Regions from separate parts of the Duganella sp. Root198D2 genome, predicted to be linked through region 2. Evidence: predicted binding sites of a transcription regulator. Region 2 holds the regulator's gene; each other region holds the start of a gene.

Region 1 (5,566 bases), on a different contig from region 2:
GGATGAACGCGCCGTCCCGCTCGTTCTGGTATTTGTAGCTGTGGACCCAGGTGCCATCCAGGGTGAAGGTGAAGCTGCCGTACTCGGTGCGGCCCGAGTTGACCGTTGCGCTCAGGTCGATACCATCGGTCTTCACGCGGCCCAGGTTTTCGTTCAGGTCCAGGATCGCGAACGGCGAGCCATCCGGGTTGCGCAGGAAGCGCGCCTGGTATTTCGCGTAGTCGCCGTAGATTGCTTGCTCCGGCAGCGCGCCGATCTTGTCCTTCAGGCGGATATTCCAGTAGTCCAGCGCGATGGTGGTGTTGCGCACCGGCTCGAAGACTGCGCCGAAGGAGAAGGTCTTGGATTTTTCTGGCGTCAGCGCAGTATTCCCGCCTTGCAACTTGAACTGTTGCAGGTCGCAATCGCGCAGCGGGTTGGCGCCAGGCTGTGGCACGCCGCCCGGGCACAGGATCGGATCGTCGTAAGTGTTGCTGGTGTCGTTCTTCGACTGCGGTGCGTTTTTCTCAAACAAGGTCGGGGCGCGGAAGCCGGTGCTGGCTGAGCCGCGCAGCAGCAGTTGCGGGGTTGGCTGGTAGCGAACACCCAGTTTCGGGTTGGTGGTGCTGCCCGCGTCACTGTAATGGTCGTAGCGCACGGCGGCCTGGATGTCGAGATCCTTGATCAGCGGCACGCTCAATTCCCCATACACCGCCTTCACATTGCGCGAACCGGTTTTGGACTGCGAGCCGGACAGGCCGGAGCTGGAGGCCTGGCCGGCGATATCCCGGTTGACGTTGAAGTCGGCGTCTTCCTTGCGGTATTCGGCGCCCAGCGCGACTGCCATGGCGCCGCCAGCCAGTTGCATCACGTCGCGCGAACCCTTGATGTCGAAGGTGGTGGCCTTGTTCTTGGCGTCCTGCACCTTGCCGCGCAGCGCTACGCTGGCCAGGTAGGCGCGGCCGGCTTCATTCTGCATGCCGAAAGGATTCAGGATGCCGTTCAGCACGCCAGCGGCAAAGCCGGCGTCCTGCACATAGCCGCCGGTGAAGTTTTCCTCGGACTTGCTGACCGAGTGGTTCAAGCCTGCCTTGTAGTCCCAGCCTGCCGCGATACCTTCCAGCGCCGCTACCAGGCGGTCGCCTTCGCCCTTGGAGTTGATCTGGCGCTGGCCGGCTTCCGTTGGGCGCCAGTTGACCGACAGTGGTTGGCCGGACAGGTTTGGCTGGGCCGGCACGCCGCCCGCATTACCCGGATAGTAAGGGCTGGTGATAGGCAAGACCAGGCCGGTCTGCGGCGGCGGTGCCGTGCGCGACATTACCTTGTTGCGCGAGTGCAGGTATTCCAGGCTGGCCGTGGTGTCGGCATTGAGTTTGAAGGCGGCCTTGCCGAAGAAGACCAGGCGGTCCTGCTTCGGCAGGTCGTCGATCTGGCGCGTATAGTCCTGGCGGCAGGTGCCGTTGGATGGCCGCGGGATCGAGAACGGCGGCAGGCAGCCGCTGGCAAAGCCGGGGTTGCCCGTCGCTTCGGTGACCGGATCGAAATAGTTGCCAGGGAAGGTTGTGCCGGAAGTGCCGTCAGCCACGGTCATGCCGCGCTCGGGGATCACGGCGGTCTTCGAGAAATCACGCTGCTGCGACGTCAGGACATCCTGCTTTTGCCAGTCCAGCACGCCCATCAGGTTCCAGCCGTCGCTGTCGAGGTTGCCGACGCCGCTGACGATATTGGCGCGGCGCTCCTTGCCGCCCTTTTCGCGCGGCAGCATGGTTTCCGCCGCGACGGTGGTGCCGGTCACGGAACGCTTGGTAATGAAGTTGATCACACCGCCGATGGCATCGGTACCGTAGATGGCGGAAGCGCCGTCGCGCAGGACCTCAACCCGCTCCAGCGCTGCCACCGGGATGATGTTCAGGTCGACACTGGCGCCGTCATACGGGTGGTTGGCGATGCGGCGGCCATTCAGCAGCACCAGGGTCTTGTCGCCGCCGAGGCCGCGCAGGTCGGCCACCGCCTGGCCGCCGGTCGGCAGGCCGCTGGCGTTGCCGCCCACGACGTTGCCGGCGCCCATGCTGGTCTGGTTGGACGGGATCCGGTCCAGCACTTCCTGGGCGGTGGTCAAGCCCTGCTTGGTAAATTCTTCGGCCTTGAAAACGGAAAGCGGCTGGGACGTTTCCGATACCAGTCGTTTGATGGAGGATCCGGTCACTTCGACCCGGATCATTTTTTCTTCGGGAGCCTGTTGCTGCGCCATGGCCGGCAAGACTGCCAATGCACCGAATGCTGACAACAGGGAATAAATGATCGATTTAGCCTTGATTGTAGCCAACGTACTTCTCCTCAAATAGATGGGATGTCGGGTCCGATGGAAGTGCCGGGCGTTAGGCACCTGCAAAGGTTGAAGGAATTCTATTTGAGATCTGATAACAAACGTCCAAAACTTCCGCCCGGAACTATTCACTGTTGCGCCTGCGCGTCTACTTCACTCGTGCAAGTTTCTGTCGAATATTGATACATTGCGCCCTGAATCGATTTAATAATATCAAGAAAAACAATAAGTTATTAATTTGGTATTAAAATTGCTACAATGCAGGGTTCATACGAAAAAGGAGTGGTTCATGAAGTACTTGGCTGGACTGGTTTTGACGGCAAGCTGCCTGTGTGTTGCCAATGCCGCGCACGCAATCGTCGCAAGCGCCACCAGCGACGCCGTCGCGCTGGCAAGCGCAGTCTCGGCCGGTGCATCGGGTTTGACGGTCAACGCAGCTGCCCTGAGCGGCCATGCCACTTCCAGCGGCACCTTCAGCAATGCCAGCGGCACTTACGGCATCGGCAGCGGCATCATGCTGTCGACCGGCGATGTGCGCGACTACGCGGACGGACCAAACCAAAAAGATACCAAGACCACCCAGTACGGGGTGCTGGGCACGGCAGCCCAGCACGCGATCCTGTCCCAAATCGGTGGCAACGACAATTATTTCGATGTCACCCAGCTCGATATCAATTTCACGACCGGCACCGGCAGCGTGTTTTTCCAGACCGTGTTCGGCTCGGAAGAATTCCCGGACTTCGTCGGCAAATTCGTCGATGGCTTCGGCTTGCTGATCGATGGCGTGAATATCGCTTTCGTTGGCGGTTTGCCGGTCAATATTGACCATCCATCGGTGCAGCAGTTTGATGGAACTGAACTGAACGGCATCCTCTGCCCGGATACGGCGACCAGCTGCAAGCCAGTGCAGAATTTTGCGTTGAGCGGCCTGAGCACGGACCGCAGCCATACCCTGACCTTCATCATCGGCGACCGCGGCGATGACCGGCTGGACACCACGGTCTACATCAGTGCCTTGAGCGGCACGCGTCCGGTCGATGTGCCGGAGCCTGGTGCACTGGGCCTGGCGGGTGCGGGACTACTGGCTTTGCTGGCGGCGCGCCGCCGCCGCAAGGCCTGAACGCCTCGCTTGCATTAGGCGATAACTGTTGTTATAGTGGATCGAAATCCACGGAACTCGACCCATGCAGCTGCACTTCTTTACCGGCTTTTTTTACTTTAGCAATTCCAACCCAAAGGCGGTGGAGTAGCGGCCGGTTCACGTAGCAGCAAAACGAGATCCCAGCAGATACCAAGACAAACCGCCAGCAATGGCGGTTTTTTTTTACCCGATTTTATTTAAGCCTCAGGAGAAACCATCATGCAACGTACCGACGACCTGCGTATTCGTGAAATGAAGGAGCTGACGCCACCGTCGCACCTGATTCGCGAATTTCCCTGCACGGAAGCGGCATCCAACACGGCTTCCGAAGCGCGCGTCGCGCTGCACCGCATCCTGCACGGCCAGGACGACCGCCTGATGGTGGTGGTCGGCCCATGCTCGATCCACGACCCGAAAGCGGCGCTGGAATATGCGCGGCGCCTGGCGCCGGTACGCGAACGCCTGAAGGGCGACCTGGAGATCGTGATGCGCGTCTACTTCGAAAAGCCGCGCACCACCGTGGGCTGGAAGGGCATGATCAACGATCCGTACATGGACAACAGCTTCCGCATCAACGACGGCCTGCGCATGGCGCGCGAACTGCTGCGCTCCATCAATGAGATGGGCCTGCCGGCCGGTACCGAATTCCTGGACGTCATCAGCCCGCAATACATTGCCGACCTGATCTCTTGGGGCGCAATCGGCGCCCGCACCACCGAATCGCAGGTGCACCGCGAACTGGCCTCCGGCCTGTCCTGCCCGGTGGGCTTCAAGAACGGCACCGACGGCAACACCAAGATCGCAGTGGAAGCGATCAAGGCGGCCTCGCAGCCGCACCACTTCCTGTCGGTCACCAAGGGCGGCCACTCTGCCATCGTGTCGACCAACGGCAATGAAGATTGCCACATCATCCTGCGCGGCGGCAAGACGCCGAACTATGATGCGGCCAGCGTGGAAGAAGCCTGCAAGGCGATCTCCGGCTACGGCCTGGCGGCGCGCCTGATGATCGATGCATCGCATGCCAACTCGTCGAAGAAGCCGGAAAACCAGGTGCCGGTGTGCGCCGATATCGCGCAGCAGGTGGCCGGCGGCGATACCCGCATCGTCGGCGTGATGGTTGAGTCGCACTTGGTGGCAGGCCGCCAGGACCTGGTGCAGGGCAAGGAACTGACCTACGGCCAGTCGATCACCGACGGCTGCATCGACTGGGACACCAGCGTACAGGTGCTGGAGAACCTGGCTGCCGCCGTGCGCCAGCGCCGCCTGCAGGGCGAGTAAGAACCGGCAGGTAATAAAAAACCCCGGCTGCGCAGTGCACAGCCGGGGTTTTTTTACTCAAGCTACTTCAGCAATCAGTACTTGTACTGTGCGCCAAGGTAGTAGGTGCGGCCGAGGGCGCTGGCGTAGCGTGGGTCGTAACCCAACTGGTGCGAACCGGTGTTACGCAGCGACAGCGGTGGATCGCGGTCGGTCAGGTTCTTCACGCCGAAGGTCAGCTCCAGGCCTTTCATGGCGCGGAAGGTGGTCTGCCAGTCGAAGGTGGTGTAGCTTGGCACGTCCAGCTGCACGTCCACGCACTCCGCTGCCGCGTCGTTGGTGTTGACCGCGCAGTTTTCCGCGTCGTGGTGCTTGTCCTTGTAGCCATTGCGGAAGTTGCCCACCAGGTTGTGGGTGAAACGACCGATGTCGTAGGTCAGGCTGGTGGCGATCACGTTGCGGAACTGCACAGTGTTATCCGAACCGTACACGTTCAGGCTCGATTCCCACGAGTCGTTGGTGCCTGGCGTGGTGTACTTCGAGTGGTAGATGTAGGTACCGGCCAGGCGCGCGGTCAGCTTGCCTTCCCAAACCTTTTCGCGGAACTGGAAATCGTAGTCCACGCCCTTGTTTTCCTGACGGCCGATGTTGATCGGCAGCAGTTTGATGGCCAGCTTGTCCAGGCCGGTGGAAGCCTTGTGCTTCACCGTGTACAGGTCGATGTACTTGCCTGGATTGTTGGCGATCAGGTCTTCGCTGACGCTGGTCACCGCATCGCGGATCTCAACCGACCACAGGTCCATCTTGGCGCTGAAGTTCGAGGTTGGCTCGAACACGGCACCCAGGGTCCACTGACGTGATTT
Region 2 (5,566 bases):
AGGAAGCGCAGCAGCGGTCCCACTACATCACTGAAGCTGCGGGTGGCCGCGGCGCGGTGCGCGAGGCCTGCGAATTCGTGCTGCGTGCAACGGGCAGCTATGACCGCGTGATGGCGCAGTTCCTGGTGTAAGGGAGCCGGCAATGCGTAACCAGAGGATCGCCCACCGCTTCCGCCTTTCGCTCGGCATGATTTTCGTGCTGCTGGCGGCGCTCGGCAGCTTCTACCTGCTCGAGTTGCTGAACCGTGCGGACGAACAGATGCAGGCCGATAAACGTTTGAACGAGCCGGACTACATCATCCATAACTTCTCTTTCGTGCGCATGTCGAAAGATGGCAAGCCGAGCTATATCATCGCCGGCGACAAGCTGACGCATCGCCCGATCGACGATTCGTCCGAGGTCGACAACCCGCGTGTGCGCAGCCTGGCCGGCGGGAAGCCGCCAATGGAGATCGTGGCAAAAACGGCGCGCGTGGAAGACGCCAACAGCCGCGTCACCCTGAACGGCAACGTCACCATCGACCGCGCCGCCGCGCCGGACGCGCAACTGCTGCACCTGGAATCGGACAAGCTGGTGATCTTCCCGGACGAAGACCGCATGGAAACCGACCAGCCGGTGAAGCTGCGCCTGGGGAATACCACCGCCTCGGCCAACAGCATGCGCGCCAACAATGCGACGCGCGAAATGCATCTGGCCGGCAATGGCACGCTGCAGCTTCCCCCCAGGGCTGCAGACCAATAACTGAGGAATGACTATGAAACGACTACTCTTGTCGGCAGCATTGCTGCTGGGAGTCGCGGCTCCGGCGCTGGCCGAGAAAGCCGACTCTTACAAGCCGACCAATATCAGCTATGGCTCGATGGATATCGACGACGTCAAGCAGGTCACCATCCTGCTGGGCGGCGTCAAGCTGACGCGCGGCACGCTGACCATGACGGCGGAGCGCGCCTACGTCAAGCAGACGCCGGAAGGCTACCAGCAGGTGACCCTGTTCGGCGACGGCAAGAAAGCCACCTTCCGCCAGAAGCGCGACGGTGCCGGCGACCAGTGGGTGGAAGGCGATGCCGACCGTATCGAATACGAAGAACAGGTTGAGCTGGTGAAGATGTTCAACAAGGCCACCATCCGCCGCCTGGAAGGCGGCAAGCAGAACGATGAAGTGCAGGGCGAGTTCATCTCCTACGACAGCCGCAAGGAGTTCTTCAGCGTGCGCAATACCGCGAGCGGCGAGAGCAAGCCGGGCGGCGGCCGCGGCACCATGGTGATCCAGCCGACCCGCACCGAACCGCCGGCAACGCCGCCAGCGGCTCAGCCAACCACCCCGCCAGCGGAGAAGAAGTAAGCATGCAAGCAAATACCTGCGCCAGCACGCTGGTCGTGCGCGGCCTCCAGAAAACCTATGGCAAGCGCCAGGTGGTGCACGACGTTTCGCTGCAAGTCGATTGCGGCGAAGTGGTGGGGCTGCTCGGCCCTAATGGCGCCGGCAAGACCACGTCGTTCTACATGATCGTGGGCCTGGTGGCCTCCGATGCCGGCACCATCGATATCGGCGGCACCGACGTATCGAGCCTGCCGATCCACAAACGCGCCACGCTGGGCCTGTCCTACCTGCCGCAGGAAGCTTCGGTTTTCCGCAAGATGACGGTGGAGGAAAATATCCGTGCCGTACTGGAAATCCAGAAGGTCGACGGCAAGCCGCTGCCCAAGGCCGAGATCAACCAGCGCCTGGAAGCGCTGCTGGCTGACTTGCAGATCGAGAAGCTGCGCGAAAACCCGGCCTTGTCCCTGTCCGGTGGCGAGCGCCGCCGCGTGGAAATTGCCCGCGCCCTGGCGACCAACCCGCGCTTCGTGCTGCTGGACGAGCCGTTTGCCGGCGTCGACCCGATCGCCGTGATCGAAATCCAACGTATTGTGCGTTTCCTGAAGGAGCGCAATATCGGCGTCCTGATCACAGACCATAATGTGCGGGAGACCCTCGGCATTTGCGACCGCGCCTACATCATCAACCAAGGCGCCGTGCTGGCTTCGGGCCGCCCGGACGACATCATTGCCAACGAATCCGTACGCCGTGTCTACCTCGGCGAACACTTCCGCATGTAAGCGAGGCCATGAAACAAACACTGCAACTGCGAACCTCGCAACACCTGGCGCTGACGCCGCAGCTGCAACAATCCATCCGCCTGCTGCAGCTGTCCACGCTGGAGCTGCACCAGGAGTTGGAACAGCTGCTTGGCGACAATCCCATGCTGGAGCGCCTCGACGATCCGCTCGACCACTCGGTACGCCTGCTGGCCGATGGCGCCATCAGCCAGGGCAACGGCAATGGCACCGAAGCGCCCGCCGCGCCCGCCCCTGAAGGCGGGCAAGGCGAGGGCGGCGACGCCCCGGCTGCCGCTGCCGACGGCGAAGGTTATGAAGGCGGCGACAGCGAAAATGCCGGCAACGGCAGCGACGACGGCGACTGGAGCTCCAGCTCCGGCAGCAAATCCGCCGACGACGAAGACAGCCGCCCGCAGCTGGAAGCTTCCGGCTGCACCCTGCGTGAACACCTGCTGGAGCAGATGCGCGTCACCGTGCAGGAGCCGCGCGACCGCGCGCTGATGGAACTGATCATCGACGCGCTGGACGACAACGGCTACCTGGAAGAAGCGCTGGAAGAAATCCACGAGCGCCTGCCGCCCGAACTGGAAATCGAGCTGGACGACCTGCGCTGCAGCCTGGTGCTGCTGCAAAGTTTCGACCCCGCCGGCGTCGCGGCACGCAATGCCTCCGAATGCCTGGCGCTGCAGATCAAGCGCATGCCCGGCGTGCCGCTGGTGACGCGCCGCATGGCGCTGACCATCGTCGAGAAGCACCTGACCTGGTTCGCCCAGCGCGAGTTCACCAAGCTGAAGAAAGCCCTCGACTGCGACGACGAAGACTTGCGTGAAGCACAGTGCGTGATCCGCCAGTGCAACCCGCATCCGGGTGCCGAATTCGCGTCTGGCGAGTCCGACTACGTGGTGCCGGACGTGATCGTGAAGAAGGGCCGCAGCGGCTGGCTGGTCACACTGAATAACGACGTGGTGCCGCGCCTGCGCGTGAACGCGCTGTACGCCAACCTGCTCAAGCAAGGCAAGAGCGAATCGCAGATGAATGGCCAGCTGCAGGAAGCCAAGTGGCTGATCAAGAATATGCGCCAGCGTTTCGACACGATCCTGCGCGTTGCGGAAGCGATAGTAGAAAGACAAAAGAACTTTTTCAGTCATGGCGCAGTGGCCATGAGACCCCTTGTGTTGCGTGAAATTGCTGATACACTGGGACTACACGAGAGCACTATTTCTCGCGTAACAACTCAAAAATATATGCTCACCCCACATGGCATGTTTGAGTTGAAATATTTCTTTGGTAGCCACGTCGCGACCGAAGCTGGGGGTGAAGCTTCTTCGACAGCGATACGGGCACTGATCGTGCAATTGACAGGAGCAGAAGACCCGAAAAATCCTTTATCCGACAGTAAGATTGCGGACATGCTGGGAGAACAAGGCATGGTGATTGCGCGACGGACTGTTGCCAAATATCGAGAAGCGTTGAAAATCCCTCCGGTAAGCCTCCGCAAATCTTTGTAGTGCAGTGCATGGGTTCCTCTGTGCGTTTCGGCGTGCACGAACTCGAGAGCGACATCATCTTTAGGAGTGTGTATGAATCTCACCATCAGTGGACATCATGTCGAAGTGACCCCAGCCATCCGCGAGTACGTGCAGAACAAGCTGGAACGCGTCAAGCGCCATTTCGATCAAGTAATTGATATTGCTGTCATCCTGACTGTAGATAACCTCACCGAGAAAGAGAAGCGCCAGAAAGCGGAAATCAACCTGCGCATGTCTGGCAAAACCGTGTACGTCGAAAGCCTGTCGCAAGACCTCTACGCCGCCATCGACACCCTGATTGATAAACTGGATCGCCAGGTCATGAAATACAAAGACCGCGTGCAGAACCACAATCATGCGGCCATCAAGCATTTCCCGGATACGTACGAAGCACCACCCACCGCCGTGTAAAGGAGCGGCCGTGTAGCACACCAAAGGGCGCAATTGGCGCCCTTTTTTGCGGCCAGTGTGCGTTAAAATATTTGCATGAGCGAACACGTCCACACCCATCTCTCCAACGGTACCGGCTTTATCACGCTGGACCGCCCGAAGGCCCTCAATTCACTCTCCCTCGACATGGTGCGCGCGATGACGCAGGCGCTGCTTGCGTGGCGCGACGATGCGTCCGTGGCGGCAGTCGTGTTGCGCAGCAGCAGCGAGCGCGCGCTGTGCGCGGGCGGCGACATCCGCTTCTTCCACGACGTCGGCCGCGCCAACACGCAAGGCGACAGCGCACTGCTGGAAGACTTCTTCACCGAAGAATATGCGCTAAACCATTTAATCCATTTCTATCCCAAGCCATATGTGGCGCTGATGGACGGTGTGGTGATGGGCGGCGGCATGGGCATCGCACAGGGCGGGCCTGACTGCGGCGTGCGCATCGTCACCGGCCGCACCAAGATGGCGATGCCGGAAGTGAATATCGGCCTGTTCCCGGATGTAGGCGGCAGCCATTTCCTGTCGCATGCGCCGGGGCAGCTTGGCATGTGGCTGGGCCTCACCGGCCTGACGGTCGGCGCTGCCGATGCGCTGTACCTCGACCTGGCTGATTACTTCGTGCCGGAGACGGAACTGGCCGGTCTGGCCGCGCTGCTCGAATCCACGCCCGGCAAATCGCTGCGCGACGCGATTGCCGTTTATGCCGGCCCGCATAACGCCTTCGCCGGCGACAGCGAGCTGGAAGAGCAGCGCGCTTTGATCGACAAGCATTTCTCGGCAGGCTCGGTGCCGGCCATCATGCAATCGCTGCGCGGCGACAGTACGCCATTCGCGCAGAAATCGCTGAAGGCAATGGAGCTGCGCTCGCCGCTGATGATGAGCGTGACCCACGAACTGCTGAAGCGCGGTGCAGCGCTAGGGGTGCCAGACTGCTTGCGCATGGAACGCAATCTGGTGCGCCGCAACTTCGAGCATGGCGAAATTTTCGAAGGCGTGCGGGCGCTGGTGATCGACAAGGACAACCAGCCGAAGTGGAATCCCGCGACCCTGGCCGAAGTTACGCCCGCAATGGTGGAGCGCTTCTTCGAGCCATGCTGGCCGGCCTGGGCGCACCCCCTGCGGCATCTCGCATGAGGGAGTTGGACCGGATCGACCGCAGCATCCTCAATATCCTGCAAGAGGATGCCAGTACGCCGCTGCGAGAGATCGCCGAGCGCGTGCATTCATCGGTCGCAACCTGCCAGCGCCGCATCGAAAGGCTGCGTAGCGACGGCGTGCTGGTGAAGGCCGTCGCGCTGGTCGACCGCGCATTGGCCGGGCGGCCGCTGACGGTGTTCGTGTCGGTCGAACTGGAGAAGCAGAATACCGACATCCTCAAGCAGTTCGAGCATCGCATGCGCTCCGAGCCCGAGGTGATGTCCTGCTACGAGGTGGCGGGCGAATTCGACTTCCACCTGATCGTCACGGTGGAATCGATGGAGGAATACAGCGCCTTCAC
Region 3 (5,566 bases), on a different contig from region 2:
ACGCCGTAGGTGCGCGGTTCGTTGACGATACCGGTCAGGTTGTTGAAGTCGATTGCGCCCAGTGCCTGGATACGATTGGTGATGTTGCGGCCGTATGCAGCCAGCTCGTATTTGCCGTCGTTCCAGCGATAGCCCACGCGCAGGCCGCCTTCCAGCAGTTCCTTGGCCTTGTACTCGGGAGCTTCGTACAGGAAGAAGTTGTACGAGGTGCGGTATGCCCAGTCGGTGTAGGCGTAGATTTCGCCATCACCCAGCGGCTGGCTGAAGCGCAGGGTGAAGTTGTGCTGCCACTTCGGTGCGCGCGGCAGTGGGTTGCCGTTGATGAGGGCAGCACTACCAACGACGTTGCCGTTCGCATCCAGGAACTGGACTCGCGGATCGGTCGGGGTGCAACCACCGCCGCAGGACTGGACAAACAGGTCTGCATCCTTGATCTTGGTGTCGTTGTAGCTGGTACCGAACGTCACGGCCCATGCGTCGCTCAAGTTCGCCTGCAGGTCCACTTCAATACCGCGGCCGGTCACCTTGTCGGCGTTGATCAGGCGGTTCATGTTCACGGTGCCGGAACCCGCGGTAAGCTGCTTGTCCTTCATGCGGTAGTTGAACACGGTGGCCGACATGCGCGCACGGCGGTCGAACAGGTCCTGCTTGACGCCGAATTCCACCGACAGGGCCTTTTCAGCGTCAGCCTTGGATGGCAGCGAAGTCAGGTCGAACAGGCGGCCCTGCATGGAAGGGGCGCGGTAACCGGTAGCGATACGTCCGAACAGGTTGGTGTCCTTGTTCAAGGTGTAAGTACCGCTCAGGTCCCAGCTCACATTGCTCGAGGTATCGCTCAACGCATTGGAAGCCGATTGCGGCGGTTCAACGCGGGTGGCGATGAAGTCCTTCTTGTCCTTGGTGTAGCGCAGGCCGGCACGCAGCTTGAAGGCTTCGTTCACGGTGTAGTTGATGGTGCCGAAGGCGGCGTACGACTTGGCATCCTGCTGCTGGGTCGAGTAGGCGGCGTTTTGCGGGTTACCAGCGGTGAAGGAATCGAACGAGATCGAATCGATCTGGATATGTTCGTCAAAATAGAACACACCGGCGATCCACTGCAGAGGGCCCTTGTTATTGGACTCGACGCGGAATTCCTGCGAGATCTGCTTGTGGTCAGGAATCAGGTCGGCAGTTTCGACAGGGAACGGAATCGTCCCTGGACCGCTAGGCGGATGGAAGCTGGCGCCATAACCGCCATCGACGTCGCCGCGGCTATAGAACTCCAGCTTTTCATAGCCAGTGATCGAGTGGAAGGTCAGGCCTGGGGTATCCCAGCGCAGGCGCAGGTTGGCGCCCTTGTTTTTCAGGTGCTGCTCGTTGCCGCCGTCGGTCGGGTAGGACTTGTAGTCGAAGTTGTCGACCAGCTCATTGGTACCCTTCTTCAGGATATTGGCGCGGAACAGGGTGGCGTTGCCGTCCATGTCGCGGCCGTGCAGGTTCAGCAGGGCGCTGAAGTCCTTATCAGGCTTCAGCAGGAACTGGATACGGCCGGCGTTGTCCTTATAGCCTTCGAAGTCCCGGATCGGCGCGCCTGGACGATCGTTGTGCACGCGGTCGCCGCGGTGCTGCGATTGCAGCGAGATGCGGGTTGCCAGCACATCATTGACCGGGAAGTTGTAGGCGCCTTCATAGTTACGCACGCGGTCCTTGCCGAAGCCGACGTTGACGTAGCCTTCCTGGCGGAACACCGGCTTGGCGGAGTCGAACTTGATCACGCCGGCTGGGGAGTTACGGCCGAACAGGGTGCCTTGCGGGCCGCGCAGCACTTCCACCTGGTCGACGTCGAACACCGGGAAGCCCTTCAGCATCGGGTTTTCCTGCACGATGTCGTCCATTACCAGGCCGACCGGCTGGGAAGCGTTCAGGTCGAAGTCGGTGTTACCCAGGCCGCGGATATAGAAACGCGGGAAGGTACGGCCGTAGTCGGACTCCACGGATACGGATGGCGAACGGCCGTTCAGGAAACGGATATCCTGGCCGCCGGAGGTCAGCACGTCCAGCTTCTCGCCCTTCAGGGTGGCGATCGCCATCGGCACGTCCTTGATGTTCTCCGCGCGGCGCTGTGCAGTAACGATCACAGTCTCCAGCTGGCCCGGCTTTTTCACTTCTTCGGTTGGCTGTGCTTCCTGGGCAGAAGCGCTATATAGAGGGAAAGCACTGGCCACGGCCAAGGCAATCAGGGAGTGTTTGAGGCGTTTATCCATACCCGATGTTCCAATCTTTAAAAGAAAAGTAACGTAATGTTGCAATGGCGCAAATGCTAACACGAAAGCAAATCCCTTCTCTTACTTACGAGAAACCCCTCATTTAGTTGCCTTGCATATAAATAAGTAAGCAAAAACGTATTTGCCATACATATCGCGCCTGCTGCATAGTAGTGAGCCACGAATCCATGCCGTGAGAAGCGGATTCGACTGCAGGAACAAGTGATTGCAGTTTGATGACGTGCCCAAGAATTAATCAAGGGTACATGTACAAAATTTGCATTTGTGCGTTGTTGGCAAGCTACAAGGTGCCGTGGCCGGGATTGGCTCGAAAAAGCGGAACGGGGCACTCCATAAAAATATACAATAACGAACTTCGACGGAGCCCTTACATGAAAATCAAACAACTTAGCATGATGATCGCCGCAGTTGCGGTGGCAGCCAGCGCAAACGCGGCTGATCCGAAGCTGGGCATCGTGTACGACGCCGGCGGCAAGTTCGACAAGTCGTTCAACCAGTCCGCTTTCGAAGGCGCTTCGCGCTTCCAGAAAGAAACCGGCATCAAATTCATCGAAGTGCAAGCCAGCAGCGACACCCAGGCTGAGCAGGTGCTGCGCGGCCTGGCCCGCAAGAACCTGGACCTGATCGCCTCGATCGGCTTCGCCCAGACCCAGGCGGTGCAGAAAGTCGCCAAAGAATTCCCCAAAGTCCGTTTCGTCCTGATCGACGGCGTTGCGCAGGGTAATAACGTCAATTCCGTGACGTTCAAGGAAGAAGAAGGTTCTTACCTGGTTGGCGTGGCCGCTGCCATGGCCTCCAAATCCAAGAAGCTGGGCTTCATTGGCGGCATCGATATTCCGCTGATCCGCACCTTCGCCTGCGGCTATGCCCAGGGCGCCAAAGCGACCGACAAGAAAACCGAAGTGATCTCGAACATGGTCGGCACCACTTCCGCTGCCTGGAACGACCCTGCCAAGGGCGGCGAGCTGGCACGTGCCCAGTTTGACCGCGGCGTGGACGTGGTGTTCGCAGTGGCCGGCGGTTCCGGCATGGGCACCCTGCAGACTGCCAAGGAAAAAGGCAAGCTGTCGATCGGTGTCGACTCCAACCAGAACCATCTGTATCCAGGTTCCGTGCTGACCTCCATGGTCAAGCGCGTGGACAACGCCGTGTACGATTCCTTCATGCAGATGAAGAACGGCACCTGGAAGGCTGGCGTGACCGCCAAGGGCCTGAAAGAAGGTGGCGTGGATTGGGCGCTGGACGAGAACAACCGCAAGGTGATCTCGCCTGAGATCGAGAAAAAGGTCTTGGGCGCGCGCAAGGACATCATCGATGGCAAGATCAAGGTCATCGACATCCGCACCACCAACGCCGCCTGCCCGGCTTAACCAGTAATTCCATTAAAGAGAACGCGCCGACGGGAATGCCCGTCCGGCGCGTTTTTCAGTAAATAAGACCCGAAAAATCCTTATGACGCCAGCAGTAGAATTCCGCAATATTTCCAAGCACTTTGGAGCGGTGAAGGCGAATACGGACGTCAGTTTCTCCATCGCCAAAGGGGCCATCCATGGCCTGGTGGGTGAGAATGGCGCCGGCAAGTCGACCTTGATGAGCATCCTTTACGGCTATTACCGCGCAGATGGCGGTGAGATCCTGCTGGACGGTAAGGTGCAGCACATCCACAATTCGCACGAAGCGATCCGCCTCGGCATCGGCATGGTGCACCAGCACTTCATGTTGGTCGAGAACATGACCGTGCTCGATAACGTGATGCTGGGCAGCGAAGGCGGCTTCCGCCTGCGCGAGCAGCGCGCCAGCGTCGAAAAGAAGCTGCGCGAAATCTGCGACCGCTACCGCCTGGACGTCGATCCGCTGGCGACCATCCACGACCTGTCGGTGGGTGCGCAGCAGCGTGTCGAAATCCTGAAGCAGATCTACCGCTCGGCCAACATCCTGATCCTGGACGAGCCGACCGCCGTACTGACCGCGCAGGAAACCGAATCGCTGTTCGAGATCCTGAAGCTGTTCAAGGAACAGGGCAAGACCATTATCCTGATCACCCACAAGCTGCAGGAGATCAAGGACATCACCGACACCGTCACCGTGATGCGCGGCGGCCGTGTGGTGGGCGCGGTGCAGACTGCCGACACCACCAAGGAAGAACTGGCCCAGATGATGGTCGGCCGGCCGATCGAGAATAACCTGCCGCGCGGTGAATACAAGCCTGGCAAGGCCGTTCTGGAAGTGAAGAACCTGCAGCTGTCGGACGACAATGGCGTCAAGCTGCTGCAGGACATCAACTTCACCCTGCGCGCGGGCGAAATCGTGGCGATTGCGGGGGTATCCGGCAATGGCCAGTCCGAGCTGATGGCGATCCTGTCCGGCATGAAGCTGCCGACCGCCGGCGAAGTGGACTTCGAAGGCAAGGCCCTGCCCTTCCCGAAAAGCGGCGATGCCGACGGCCTGCCGACCAAGTTCCGCAACCTGGGCATCGGCCATGTTCCGGAAGACCGCCTGCGCGATGGCGTAATCAAGGCCTTCTCGGTGATGCAGAACACCTTCTTCGGCTACCAGGACAAGGTGAAGAACAAGTGGGGCCTGATCGACTTCAAGGGTATCGCCCAGCGCTGCGCCGGCCTGATGAAGGAGTTCGATGTGCGCCCGGCCAATCCGGACTTGCGCATTGGCCTGCTGTCCGGCGGTAACCAGCAAAAGGTGGTGATCGCGCGCGAAGTGCTGGCCAAGCCGAAGCTGATGCTGGTCGGCCAGCCGACCCGCGGCGTGGACATCGGCACCATCGAATCCATCCACACCCAGCTGCTGGCCCTGCGCGACCAGGGCGTGGCGATCCTGCTGGTATCGGTGGAACTGGAAGAAGTGCGCGCCTTGGCCGACCGCATCCTCGTGATGTGCGGCGGCAAAATCACCGGCGAACTGAAAATCGACGAATTCGACACCACCCGCATCGGCTTGCTGATGGGCGGCATGCATAAACACTGATCATGACTACGAACGATATGCCACGTTGGGCGACTGGCTTTGTCCTGCCCATCCTGAACCTGATGTCCGCCCTGCTGGTGGCCGCGCTGGTGATACACCTGCTCGGCGAAGACCCGCTGGAGTCGATGCAGATCCTGATCAACAGCGCCGTCGTCAATCCGGAAGGCTTGTCCTACACGCTGTTCTACGCCTCGACCTTCGTCTTCACCGGCCTGGCCGTGTCGATCGCAATGCAGGCTGGCCTGTTCAACATCGGCGCCGAAGGCCAGATGTACTTCGGCGGCCTCGGCGTGACCCTTGCCATGCTGGCCTTCGACGCC
Region 4 (5,566 bases), on a different contig from region 2:
TCTACATCGAGGAATATGGGATGCTGGGCCGTGCCTTGCTGGCCAGCCGGCGCAAGATCCTGATCTTCCTGTCGGTGGTGTTCATGATCGTGTTCCTGCTGGGGACCGTCATGTACGTGGTGGAAGGGCCGGCGCATGGTTTCACCAGCATCCCGACTTCCGTCTACTGGGCGATTTCCGCCGTGACCACGGTGGGCTTTGGCGACCTGGTGCCGAAGACGGACCTGGGGCGTGCCATCGCTTCGGTCATGATGCTGCTTGGGTGGGGCATTCTCGCGGTTCCGACCGGTATCATCAGCGCGGAAATCAGCCAGCAGCGCCGTTCGAACCGTACTTGCGCCGGCTGCCTGGCCGCGGACCATGAGCAGTCGGCGCGTTTCTGCAAGAGCTGCGGGAGCCGGTTCCCCGCGATTTAAGCGGCCTGCTTGACCGGTTGCTCGAAGTCGGTCGACAGCGCCAGCTCCTTCCATTGCGCCAGCTCCTGCTCCACCTGCCGGTGTTTGGCGTAGGCGCGGGCAACGGCGTCGCTGCCCAGCTGCAGGCGCAGTGGCGGCTGCTCGGCATCGGCCAGTTTCAGCACGGCTTGCGACAGCCTGGCCGGATCGCCGGGCTGGGCATGATTGGCGCCGGCGGCGAAGGTGCGCATGGCGCCGACCGTGTCCTGGTATTCTTCAATGCGAACCGCAGTCTCGACCAGCGACGTGGCGTCGAGGAAGTCGGTGCGGAAGAAGCCCGGCTCCACGACAGTGACGTGCACGCCCAGCGGGGCCAGTTCCTGCGTCATCGCTTCGCTCAAGCCTTCCACCGCAAATTTGGTGGAGCCGTAGACGCCCCAGCCGTAATAAGCCTGGTAGCCGCCCAGCGAAGAAATATTGAGCACACGGCCGCTGCGCTGCTGGCGCATGACCGGCAGCACGGCGCGGCTCACGTTCAGCAGGCCAAAGACGTTGGTCTCGTAGTTGCGGCGCACTTCTTCAGCCGAAGTCTCTTCAACGGCGCCGAGGATGCCGTAGCCGGCATTATTCACCAGCACGTCGATGCGGCCGAAGCGTTCGATTGCGGCCTGGGTGGCGACGACGGCAGCGGCTTCCTTGGTGACGTCCAGCTGCACCGGCAGCAGCTTGGGATGAACGCCCAGGGCGTCGACGATCGCTTGCGGGTTGCGGGCTGCAGCTACGACGGAATCGCCACGCTCCAGGGCGTCGCGGGCAATCAGCAGGCCGAAGCCGCGGGAGGCACCAGTGATGAACCAGACTTTGTTTGCCATGATATTGCTCCTTCAATCGGGTGGGTTGGTGAAGGGAATATTAGGCCTCGGGAAGCTGCTACACTAGATACGGTAAAGGTGATTGATCTTCAACCAGTAGTTGTGAATCATGGATAAGGCCCGCGTCATCACACTGTTCATCGGCGTCGTGCACGCCGGCAGCTTCAGCCAGGCAGCGGTAGATGCCGGCTTGTCCGCGCAGGCGGTCAGCAAGGCGATTCGCCAGCTGGAGGAATACCTCGGTGTGCGCCTGTTCCACCGCACCACGCGCAGCCTGAGCCTGACCGACGAGGGCCAGCGCCTGTTCGAACTGGCCAACCCCGGCCTGCGCCTGCTGGACGAGGCGCTGGACCATGTGCAGAACAGCCGCGAGGCGGTCGACGGCATGATCCGCGTCGCCGCGCCTACCTCGCTGGGCACGGTGATGCTGGCGCCGCTGCTGCGCGAGTTCCAGGAGCTGTATCCGAGCGCCCATTTCGACATGCTGTTCGATGACCACTTCACCGATTTGATCGAATCGAAGATCGACGTCGGCTTCCGTGCGGGTAATCCGCCTGAGCGCAACCTGGTCGCGCGCCAGCTGGGCAGAATTCCGCTGTATATCTGCGCCTCGCGCGGCTACATTGAGCGTCACGGCGCGCCGCGCACGGTGGAGGAGCTGCAGCAGCACCGCTGCACCGGCTTCCGCCAGCCGAACACGGGCCGCGTCATTCCGTGGGAGATGAAAGGGCAGGGCGGAACGGTTTATCAGGATGTGCCGTGCGTGGCGACCTTCAACACGGCGGAAGGCGAGGTGGAGGCGGTACGCGCCGGCGTCGGCATCGGGCAGCTGGCGTTGTATATGGTGGAGCGCGACCTGGCAGAGGGACGGCTGGTGCACCTGCTGCCGACCCACGTGACGGCGAATGCGGCTGTTTACATGTACTATCCGCAGCGCAGCCGCATGCCGATGCGCGTGCGGCACTTTATCGACTTCATGATGAAACGCAAATGGACCGCCTTTACCTGATGACTGTCTACGTGGCCGTGGCCGAGGAGCAGGGCTTCGCGTCAGGCGCGCGCCGCCTGGGCCTGTCGCCGCCTGCCGTCACGCGCGCGGTGGCGGCGCTGGAGGAAAGGCTGGGCGTAAGGCTGCTGGACCGTACCACGCGCCACGTGCGGGTGACGGAAGCGGGCCAGCGCTACCTGGACGATGCGCGCCGCATCATCGCGGAAGTCGATGAAGCCGACGATGCGGTGGCGGGTATCAACGCCGCGCCGCGCGGCCACCTGACCGTCACCGCGCCGGTGCTGTTCGGCCGCATCTACGTCGTGCCCGGCATCGTCGACTACCTGCAGCGCTATCCTGCGATGGATGTTTCCACTGTCTTTGTCGACCGCGTGACGAACCTGCTGGAGGAGGGCATCGACGTCGGCATCCGCATCGGCGAGCTGCCCGACTCGAGCATGCGTGCGATTCCCGTCGGGCAGGTGCGGCGCATGATCATCGCCTCGCCTTCCTATATAGCGAAGCATGGCGCGCCGGCCACGCCGCAGGAACTGGAGCAACACACCGTTGTCGCTTCATCCGGCTCCAGCGTGCCGCCGGACTGGCGCTTCCAGCATGGCGGCAGCACGCAATCGCTGCGGGTCAAGCCGCGCCTGGGCGTGAATAACAATGACTCGGCTATCGAGGCGGTGCGCAGCGGTTTCGGCATCGCCCGCCTGCTGTCCTACCAGGCGGCCGCCTTGCTCGATGCCGGAGAACTGGTGGAGGTGCTGCAGGACTACGCCACGCCGGCCGTGCCGATCCATATCATCCACCGCGACAGCCGCCAGGGTTCAACCCGCATTCGCAGCTTCGTGGACCTGATGGCCGAGCGCCTGCGCACCGATCCGAGGCTCCAACCGGTGCGCTGACAGCGCTAAATTGGTGCGGCGCACAAACGCAGTGCTTGATTTTCACCGGCATCGCCCCGGAAGCGGGGTGGCACGGCGCTTGCAATATCCCCATTATTTACTCACCGGGGATAGAGATGGATCGCACGTTCAGCCTTACCCGCCGTCGCCTGCTTGCTGCGGGCGCTGCGACAGCCTTATCGAATTACGCCTGGGCTGCAGGCTCCGACAAGCCGGAAAAAGAAGAAGTCAAAGTCGGCTTCATTCCCCTCACTGATTGCGCCTCGGTCGTGATGGCGTCCTTGCTGGGCTTCGACAAGAAGTACGGCATCAAGATCGTGTTGAGCAAAGAGGCCTCATGGCCCGCCGTGCGCGACAAGCTGGTGAACGGTGAGCTCGATGCTGCACATGTGCTGTATGGCCTGGTGTACGGCGTGCACCTTGGCGCCGGCGGCGCGAAGAAAGACATGGCCGTGCTGATGAACCTCAATCACAACGGCCAGGCGATCACGCTGTCGAAGAAGCTTTCCGACAAAGGGGCGGTCGACGGCGTGTCGCTGGCAAAGCTGATGCGCGCCGAGCCGCGCGAATACACCTTCGCCCAGACTTTCCCAACCGGTACGCATGCAATGTGGCTGTATTACTGGCTCGCTTCATACGGCATCAATCCGATGCAGGACGCGAAGATGATCACCGTGCCGCCGCCGCAAATGGTAGCGAATATGCGGATCGGGAATATGGACGGTTTCTGCGTGGGTGAGCCGTGGAACCACCGCGCGATCGTGGACGGCATCGGCATCACGGCGGTCACTACGCAGGATATCTGGCGCGACCATCCGGAGAAGGTGCTCGGTACCAGCGCGGAGTGGGTGAAGAAGTATCCGAACACCGCACGCGCACTGGTCGCAGCGGTGCTGGAAGCGGGGCGCTGGATCGATGCATCCCTGTCGAACAAGGTGAGGATGGCCGAAGCCATTGCCGACAAATCCTACGTCAACACCACGGTCGACGTGATCGGCCAGCGCATCATGGGGCGCTACCAGAATGGGCTTGGCAAGGTCTGGGATGATCCGAACTACATGAAGTTCTTCAATGACGGCGCGGTGAATTTCCCTTACCTGAGCGACGGCATGTGGTTCCTGACGCAGCAGAAACGCTGGGGCTTGCTGAAGTCGGAGCCTGATTACCTGGCCGTTGCGACGCAGGTCAACCAGATTGAGGTCTACAAGGATGCGGCAAGCATGGCGAAGGTGAATGTGCCGAAGTCGCCGCTGCGTAGCGTGAAGATGGTCGACGGCGCACTTTGGGACGGCAAGAATCCCAAGGCGTATGCCGACTCGTTCAAGATCAAGGTGTGAAGGGAGGGCATATGAATGCAGTCTACGAATCGATAGAGGGCATAGGCGCGGCCACAGCCGCGGACGCAGCGCCTGCACCGTCGCGCCGCGCACGCCTGGCAGCGAAGGGAGTACGCCTGGCGCCGGAGGGCGGGCGGCTGCGGCCCTTCGTCATGAAGGTGCTGCCGCCGCTGCTTGGCCTGTCGCTGCTGCTGCTGGCCTGGCAAATCCTGGCAGTACGAAATGCAGGGTTTCCAACGCCGCTGGAAACCTGGCATGAGGCGGTGAAGCTGTTTGCCGATCCGTTCTACCGCAAGGGCCCGAACGACCAGGGCATAGGTTGGAATATCCTTGCGTCGCTGCGCCGGGTGGCGCTTGGCTTTGGCCTGGCGGCGCTGGTCGGCATTCCGCTAGGCTTCCTGATCGGCCGCTTCTCCTTTGTGTATGGCATGTTCAGCCCTTTAATCAGCCTGCTGAAGCCCGTGTCGCCGCTGGCCTGGCTGCCGATTGGGCTGCTGGTCTTCAAGGCCGCCGATCCGGCCGCGATCTGGGCCATCTTCATCTGCTCGATCTGGCCGATGATCGTCAACACAGCTGTTGGTGTGCAGCGCGTGCCGCAGGATTACCTGAACGTGGCACGTGTGCTGGACTTGTCCGAGTGGAAGGTGGTGACCAGGATCCTGCTGCCTTCCGTGTTGCCCTACATGCTGACCGGCGTGCGGCTGGCGATCGGTACCGCATGGCTGGTGATCGTCGCCGCTGAAATGCTGACCGGCGGAGTTGGCATTGGCTTCTGGGTATGGGATGAATGGAACAACATGAATGTGCCGCACATCCTGATCGCCATTGGCGTGATCGGCATGGTCGGCCTGCTGCTGGAACTGGCGCTGGTCGCGCTGGCCAAAGCCTTCAGCTATGAGGAGAAATGAGATGGCGTCGAAATTCATCGATATCAGCAGGGTCGATATGCGCTTCGGCCAATTCCACGCGCTGAGCGACATCAACCTGGCGGTGGAGCAGGGCGAATTCATCACCCTGATCGGCCATTCCGGCTGCGGCAAATCGACACTGCTCAACCTGATCG

What was found. Region 2 encodes sigma-54, which starts transcription at its own class of promoters, with help from an activator protein. Its sites were predicted from a motif close to TGGCANGNAANCTGCTTT; they were not measured.
Region 1: the regulator sigma-54 is predicted to act here: its motif matches at 2,545-2,562, upstream of ASE26_RS03905 (choice-of-anchor L family PEP-CTERM protein).
Region 3: the regulator sigma-54 is predicted to act here: its motif matches at 2,510-2,527, upstream of ASE26_RS04560 (BMP family protein).
Region 4: the regulator sigma-54 is predicted to act here: its motif matches at 3,235-3,252, upstream of ASE26_RS24085 (CmpA/NrtA family ABC transporter substrate-binding protein).

Annotation. Positions count from the first base shown of each region.
Region 1 is NZ_LMIC01000002.1:234,512-240,077, reverse strand. It holds gene ASE26_RS03910 (TonB-dependent receptor) at 1-2,305, opposite strand, end outside; gene ASE26_RS03905 (choice-of-anchor L family PEP-CTERM protein) at 2,595-3,425, shown strand; gene aroG (3-deoxy-7-phosphoheptulonate synthase AroG) at 3,666-4,724, shown strand; gene ASE26_RS03895 (TonB-dependent siderophore receptor) at 4,799-5,566, opposite strand, start outside.
Region 2 is NZ_LMIC01000049.1:91,698-97,263, forward strand. It holds gene ASE26_RS25870 (HAD family hydrolase) at 1-131, shown strand, start outside; gene lptC (LPS export ABC transporter periplasmic protein LptC) at 143-742, shown strand; gene lptA (lipopolysaccharide transport periplasmic protein LptA) at 756-1,343, shown strand; gene lptB (LPS export ABC transporter ATP-binding protein) at 1,346-2,101, shown strand; gene ASE26_RS25890 (RNA polymerase factor sigma-54) at 2,110-3,609, shown strand; gene hpf (ribosome hibernation-promoting factor, HPF/YfiA family) at 3,682-4,041, shown strand; gene ASE26_RS25900 (enoyl-CoA hydratase/isomerase family protein) at 4,117-5,202, shown strand; gene ASE26_RS25905 (Lrp/AsnC family transcriptional regulator) at 5,199-5,566, shown strand, end outside.
Region 3 is NZ_LMIC01000002.1:387,171-392,736, forward strand. It holds gene ASE26_RS04555 (TonB-dependent receptor) at 1-2,243, opposite strand, end outside; gene ASE26_RS04560 (BMP family protein) at 2,636-3,634, shown strand; gene ASE26_RS04565 (ABC transporter ATP-binding protein) at 3,717-5,246, shown strand; gene ASE26_RS04570 (ABC transporter permease) at 5,249-5,566, shown strand, end outside.
Region 4 is NZ_LMIC01000048.1:75,796-81,361, reverse strand. It holds gene ASE26_RS24105 (ion transporter) at 1-416, shown strand, start outside; gene ASE26_RS24100 (oxidoreductase) at 413-1,267, opposite strand; gene ASE26_RS24095 (LysR family transcriptional regulator) at 1,377-2,276, shown strand; gene ASE26_RS24090 (LysR family transcriptional regulator) at 2,258-3,166, shown strand; gene ASE26_RS24085 (CmpA/NrtA family ABC transporter substrate-binding protein) at 3,283-4,503, shown strand; gene ntrB (nitrate ABC transporter permease) at 4,515-5,411, shown strand; gene ASE26_RS24075 (ABC transporter ATP-binding protein) at 5,413-5,566, shown strand, end outside.